DNA from 2 places in the Nocardiopsis tropica genome. Region 1 is predicted to be linked to the other one. Evidence: riboswitches for the same ligand, from Rfam matches in the RefSeq annotation. Region 1 holds a riboswitch; the other holds the start of a gene.
What was found. A riboswitch is a leader RNA that binds a small molecule or an ion and turns the genes downstream of it on or off. The one in region 1 is predicted to bind S-adenosylmethionine.
Positions count from the first base shown of each region.

Region 1 (3,399 bases):
GGGTCGGGTTGACCAGCAGGACGTCGGCCATCTGGAACGACGCCAGCGACCGCGGGTAGTCGTCGTTGACCTCCAGCACCAGCGGCGTCCACTCGGGGGTCGCGAACTCCTCGTTGATCTCCTTGGCGGTCCGCATCACCGCGTCGGTGTACTCGCGGTACTCGGGCACGTCCCCGCGGCTCGGGTAGGCGAACGCCAGGTGCGTCACCCGGCCCCGCCACTCCGGGTGGGAGGTCAGCAGCTCCCGGTACGCCTCCAGCCCGCGCACGATGTTCTTGGACAGCTCGGTGCGGTCCACCCGCACGATGAGCCGGGTGTCGCCGACGGCCTCCCGCAGGGTCTCGCCGCGCGCGGCCACGGCCGGCTCGGCGGCGCTCGCGCGCAGCCCCTCCTCGTCCGCGCCGAGCGCGTGCACGCCCACGCCGACCAGACGGCCGCCGTACTCCACGGTGCGCCGCGCGAAGTCCACCTCCGCGCGCAGGATCTCCGCGCAGCAGCGCAGGAACGCGTCCGCCCAGCGGGGGCTCAGGAAACCGAGCCGGTCCGCGCCGAGCATGCCCTCCAGCAGCTCGCGGGCGACGTGCCCGGGCAGCATCCGGAAGTACTCCGGCGGCGCCCACGGCGTGTGCGAGAAGTGCGCGATGCGCAGGTCGGGGCGGCGGGCGCGCAGGATGCGCGGCACCAGCGCCAGGTGGTAGTCCTGCACGGCCACGCGGGCGCCGTCCGCGGCGCCGGTGACCAGGGCCTCGGCGAACGCGTTGTTGTAGGCGGTGTAGTCGTCCCACTGCCGTCGGAACTCCGAGCCGAACGACGGCTTGTTCGGGATGTCGTACAGCATGTGCTGCACGAACCACAGGGTCGAGTTGGCGACCCCGGTGTAGGCGCCCTGGAAGGTCCGCTCGGGGATGTCCAGCATGTGGACCCGCATGCCGTCGAGGTCGTGCGCGCGGTCCAGCCGGGCCCCGGGCGCCTCCTCGGCCGCCCTCCTGTCGGCGTCGGACAGGGCGGCGCACACCCAGAGGCTGTCGATCTCCGTGGCGACGGAGATCATGCCGGACACGAGCCCTCCCCCGCCCCGGCGCTGTTCCAGCGAACCGTCGTCGCCGGTGGAGAAGGACACCGGTCCCCGGTTGGAGGCGATGAGGATCTGGGCCTTGTCCACGTGGTCGTCCTCTCGAAGGTGCGGATGGGCCGTCGCCGCCGCCGGGGCGGTCGGGCGCGGCCTGCGCGGAAGCGGATCGCACCTTATGTCTCGCCGGTCGACAGCCGCCCCAAACCCCTCGGGGGCCGACGGTGCCGGGCGTCACGCTCCCGAAACAGGCCACGCGCGCCCCGGCGCGCCGACCGGCGGCGTCTCAGCATGTGAGCGGGTTAGTGTTACCCGGATCACCAGCCGTGGAAAACCGGCCGACGAGTCCGTTACAGTGACCGTGCGGATCCGACAGGACCGCCCACAACTTCATATTGCTCATCCAGAGGGGTGGAGGGACCGGCCCTGCGAAGCCCCGGCAACCATCCCAGCACGCACTACTCACGAACCCGTGAGGCGGCTGGGGCAGGTGCCAACTCCGGCCTGGGGACAAGGTGTCCGCCAGGGAAGATGAGGGGAGACGCCTCGCCATGGCGATCACTGCCGCCGAACCCACCTCCGTCCGCGCCTTCGGCCCCGGAACCGCGCTCTCCTGTCGCGAATGCGGCCGGCGCTACGAACTCACCCCCAAGTTCGCCTGCGAGTTCTGCTTCGGCCCCCTCGAGGTGGCCTACGAGTTCGGTGACGTCACCCGCGCCGACATCGAGAGCGGCCCCAACAGCATCTGGCGCTACCGCTCCCTCCTCCCGGTCCCGGACAACGTGGCCGAGCTGCCCAACATGGCCCCCGGCCTGACCCCGCTGGTGAAGGCCGACCGCCTCGCCGCCGAGCTGGGCATCGACTCCCTGTACGTCAAGGACGACTCCGGCAACCCGACGCACTCCTTCAAGGACCGCGTGGTCGCCATCGCGGTCGAGGCGGCGCGCACCTTCGGCTTCACCACCCTGTCCTGCTCCTCCACGGGCAACCTGGCCGGCGCGGTCGGCGCCGCCGCCGCGCGCGCCGGGTTCGACTCCTGCGTGTTCATCCCCGCGGGGCTGGAGGAGGCCAAGGTCGTCATGGCCGCCGTCTACGGGGGCAAGGTCGTCGCCATCGACGGCAACTACGACGACGTCAACCGCTTCTGCTCCGAGCTGATCGGCGACCCGGCCGGCGAGGGCTGGGGATTCGTCAACGTCAACCTGCGCCCCTACTACGGCGAGGGCTCCAAGACGCTGGCCTACGAGATCGCCGAGCAGCTCGGCTGGCAGCTGCCGGAGCAGATCGTCGTCCCGATCGCCTCCGGCTCCCAGCTCACCAAGATCGACAAGGGCTTCCGGGAACTGGTCGAGCTCGGCCTGGTCGAGGACCGCCCGTACCGGATCTTCGGCGCCCAGGCCACGGGCTGCTCCCCGGTCGCGCAGGCCTGGGAGAAGGGCATCGACGTCATCCAGCCGGTCAAGCCCGACACCATCGCCAAGTCGCTGGCGATCGGCAACCCGGCGGACGGGCCGTACGTGCTCGACATCGCCCAGCGCACGGGCGGCTCCGTGGAGCACGTGGGCGACGACGAGATCGTCGACGCCATCAAGCTCCTCGCCCGCACCGAGGGCGTGTTCGCCGAGACGGCGGGCGGCGTCACCACGGGCGTGCTCCGCAAGCTGGTGCGCGAGGGCAGGCTCGACCCGAAGGCGCGGACCGTGGTGCTCAACACCGGGGACGGGCTCAAGACCCTCAACGCGGTGGACGCCGGCGTGACGGCCACGATCAAGCCGTCCCTGAGCGCGTTCGCCGACGCGGGCCTCGTCTGACCGCCGCTCCGCGAGCACAGTCCGTCCCGGCGGGGCCGTGCGACGGCCCGCCGACCACACCAGAAGGAAGAACACCGCCATGAGCGCCAGCGTCCGCGTCCCCACCATCCTGCGCACCTACACCGACGACGCCTCCGAGGTCGAGGCGAAGGGCAGCACCCTCGCCGAGCTCCTGGACGACCTGGAGGCCAACTACCCGGGCATCCGCGCCCGCATCCTCGACGACAACGGCAAGGTGCGCCGCTTCGTCAACGTGTACGTCGGAGACGAGGACGTGCGCTTCGAGAAGGGCCTCCAGACCGAGATCGCCGACGGCGCCAAGGTCTCCATCATCCCGGCCGTCGCCGGGGGCTGCTGACCGCTCGCCGCGCGCCGTCCCGGCGCCGCCCGCCACCGCCCGCGAGGGGGCGGCCCGGCCCGCCGCGAAACGCGGGGGCGGGGCCGCCCCCTCGCGGCGTCTCCGGGCCCTCCCCGCGCCCGCCGGTCGCGGTCGGCGGGCCGACCGCGCTCCGCGCTCCG
Region 1 covers NZ_JBHSUF010000019.1:41,046-44,444, forward strand. The annotation lists gene ACFQBR_RS25935 (alpha,alpha-trehalose-phosphate synthase (UDP-forming)) at 1-1,162, opposite strand, end outside; SAM riboswitch class I at 1,466-1,607, shown strand; gene thrC (threonine synthase) at 1,621-2,880, shown strand; gene ACFQBR_RS25945 (ubiquitin-like small modifier protein 1) at 2,960-3,238, shown strand.

Region 2 (3,399 bases), on a different contig from region 1:
CGGCGTACTCCCAGGCCGGCCCGTGGGCGACCAGGTCGGCGATCGCGCCGACGAGCCGGTCCACGTGCTCCGGGGTCGTCCCGATCCCCAGGCTCGCCCGGACCGCCTGGGCGTGGCCCTCGGGCAGCAGGTGCCGGGTGAGCGGGTGGGCGCAGAAGAGCCCGTCCCGCACCCCGATGCCGTGCTCGGCGGAAAGCGCCGCGGCCAGCAGGTCGGCGGGCAGGCCGTCCACCGTGAACGAGACGATGCCGACCCTCGGGTGCTCGTCGCCCCACAGGGTCAGCTCGGTGACGCCCTCCACGTCGGCGAGCCCGGCGCGCAGCCGCTCCAGCAGAGCGGACTCGCGGATGTGCAGGAGTCCCTGTACGTCGGGGGTGAGGGTGTCGCAGGCGGCGGCCAGGGCCACGGCGCCGAGCACGTTGGGGCTGCCCGCCTCGTGGCGCGCGGGGAGGTCGTTCCACACCACCTCGTGCTCGGTGACCAGGCGCGTGGCGCCGCCCCCGGACAGGTACGGGGTGGCCTCGCGCAGCCAGTCGGCGCGGCCGGCCAGCACCCCGGAGCCGAAGGGCGCGTAGAGCTTGTGCGCGGACAGCGCCACGTAGTCGGCGCCGGTCTCCTCCAGGCCGAACGGCAGGTGCGGCACGTACTGGGCTGCGTCCACGACCACGCGGGCGCCCTCGGCGTGCGCGGCCGCGACCAGTTCCCTGACCGGCCAGATCTCGCCCGTGACGTTGGAGGCGGCGGTCACGCACAGGAGCCTGGGGCCCTCGGGGGACTCCCGCAGCGCGGTGCGGGCCGCCTCGACGGCCGCCTCGGGGGTGGCGGGCAGCGGCAGGCGGACCACTCTCCCGGCCCGTGCGGCGGGGTGCTCCCAGGGCAGGAGGGCTGCGTGGTGCTCGGTCTCGAACACCACGACCGTGCAGCCCTCCGGCACGGAGCGGGCCAGGAGGTTGAGGGCGTCGGTGGTGCCCCGCACGAACACCACCGCGTCGGCGGGTTCCGAGCGGGCCCCGAGGAAGCGGGCGACGCTGCGGCGGGCCCGCTCGTAGGCGTCGGTGCTCACCTGGGAGTGGTGGCCCGCGCCCCGGTGCACGCTCGCGTAGTAGGGCAGCGCGTCGGCCAGGGCGTCCGCGACGGGGGTCAGGCAGGGGGCGCTGGCGGCGTAGTCGAAGTTCGCGTACTCCACGCGCTCGCCGGTGACCAGGGGGACGCCCTCGCCCGAGGCGACGACCGTGCACCCGGCGGCGCCGCCCGAGGGGTGTGCGGACGGGGCGGCGGAACGGAACGAGCGCGCGGTGTGGATGGGGCTGACGACGGTCATGGGGCACCTCTTCTGCGGGTCGTGGGACCCGCGGGGGCGCCGTCACGGCTACACCACAGGGGTCCGCGCTTGTCCGACACGGTCGTGTCGGGACCTGGTCCTCACCCGGGGCACCCCACCGCGGAAGGAGGGTTGCCGACCAGCAAGCCGGGGCTTAGCGCTGGTACTCGTGACCTGCGAGGCAGGCTAGCACACGCGCCCCGGGAGGGACCAGGGGATCCCCTGTGGCCCGGGCCGCACACCGGCGGGACCGGGGCGTGCAAGGGCCGACCACGCGGGAGGACCGGCGGAGCGATCCGTACGGGCGGCCGGGTGCGAGGCTCACGGCCGCTCCGGAGGGCGCGGGGCCGAGGGGGCGTACGGAACGGGCCGGCCCCCGCGGGTCCGCCGTACGGGCCGCGCCCCGCTTGACAGCCGCCGAACCGGTCAGGACATACTTGGGGTGCCTGCCCTCACGCCGCGGGCGCCCGGTTTCCCCCGGCCGCCCTCCAGGCGCGAGACTCCAGAGCGTTGGAGTTTTCGCATGCCCGCGAGCGAGAGGTGTGTCCGTTGCACGGCGACGACCGTATCCAGCAGGTTCTCCGCAACCCCAGGGTTGTCCTCATCTCCGGCTACGCCCGTCTTCCCGACTCCGTGGCCAGCCATTCCCAGTACCAGCGGCTCGGCGTCGTCCTCGCCGTGGACACCGCGGACGGCCGCATCGTCGCCGCGGACACCACCCTGCTCACCGACCTGGGCAAGGACTTCTTCCGCGCCCTGGTCGAGGGGGCCTCGGTCACCGAGGACATCGCCGAGCTGGTCGGCCGGGTGCAGACGCGGTACGCCGGCCAGTCCGGCGCCGCGCTGACCACGGCCCTGCGCCGCTGCCTGGAGTCCTACCACCAGCTGCGGGAGGGCGACCAGCTGCCCGGCGGCGCCGACGCCGAGGAGTGACATCCCCGTGACAGACATCCGATCCGGCGCGGGCCCCGCGCCCGACCCCGCCGGCCCGGCCGTCCCGCTGCCCCTGGCGGGGGTGCGCGTCGCCGACCTCTCCCGCGTCCTGGCGGGCCCGTACGCCACCATGCTCCTCGCCGACATGGGCGCGGAGGTGGTCAAGGTCGAGCAGCCAGGCCGCGGCGACGACACCCGGGCGTGGGGCCCGCCCTGGGCGGGCCCCGCCGACGGGGGCGGGGGCCCCGGCGAGGCCGCCTACTTCCTGTCGGTGAACCGCAACAAGCGCAGCCTGGCCGTGGACCTGAAGGACCCCGAGGGCCTGGCCGCCGTCCAGGAGCTGTGCGCGTCCTCCGACGTGGTCGTCCAGAACTTCCGTCCCGGCGTGATCGACCGGCTCGGGCTCGGCTACGAGGCGGTGAGCGCGCGCAACCCCGCCGTCGTCTACTGCTCCGTGAGCGGCTTCGGCCCGGAGCACGAGCCGGCCGCCCGCCCCGGGTTCGACATCGTCGTGCAGGCCGAGAGCGGCCTGATGGCGACCACGGGCCCGGCCGAGGGGCCGGCGAGCAAGGTGGGGGTCGCCCTCACCGACGTGCTGACCGGGCTCAACGCCGCCGTCGGCATCCTCGGGGCGCTGACGAGGGCCCGCGCGACCGGCCGCGGCGAGAACGTCAGCGCGTCGCTGATCAACTCCACGCTGTCCGGCCTGGTCAACCTCACACAGCAGGCGCTCGTGACGGGGGCGGAGCCGGCCCGTGTCGGCAACGCCCACACCACGATCGTGCCCTACCAGGTCTTCCCGGCCTCCGACGCCGAGATCGTGGTCGCCGCCGGCAACGACGCCCTGTACCAGCGGCTGTGCCGGGCACTGGACCGCCCCGACCTGGCCGAGGACCCGCGCTACGCCACCAACCCGGGACGCGTGGCCCACCGCGACGAACTGGTGGGGGAGCTGTCGGCCGTCCTGCGCGCCGAGCCGGCCGACCACTGGATGGACCTGCTGGTCGGGGCCGGGGTCCCGGTGGGGCGGGTGCGCGGGGTGCTGGACGCGCTGCGCACGGCCGACGCCGCCGGCGACGACGTCCTGCGCACCGTGGAGCACCCCACCGCGGGCCCGATCGAACAGGTCCGGGCGGGGTTCCGGC
Region 2 covers NZ_JBHSUF010000001.1:431,912-435,310, reverse strand. The annotation lists gene ACFQBR_RS01830 (aminotransferase class V-fold PLP-dependent enzyme) at 1-1,321, opposite strand, end outside; SAM riboswitch class IV at 1,382-1,496, opposite strand; gene ACFQBR_RS01825 (DUF3870 domain-containing protein) at 1,871-2,254, shown strand; gene ACFQBR_RS01820 (CaiB/BaiF CoA transferase family protein) at 2,262-3,399, shown strand, end outside.
Region 2: linked by a shared signal. The riboswitch ahead of ACFQBR_RS01830 (aminotransferase class V-fold PLP-dependent enzyme) and the one ahead of thrC (threonine synthase) in region 1 are both predicted to bind S-adenosylmethionine.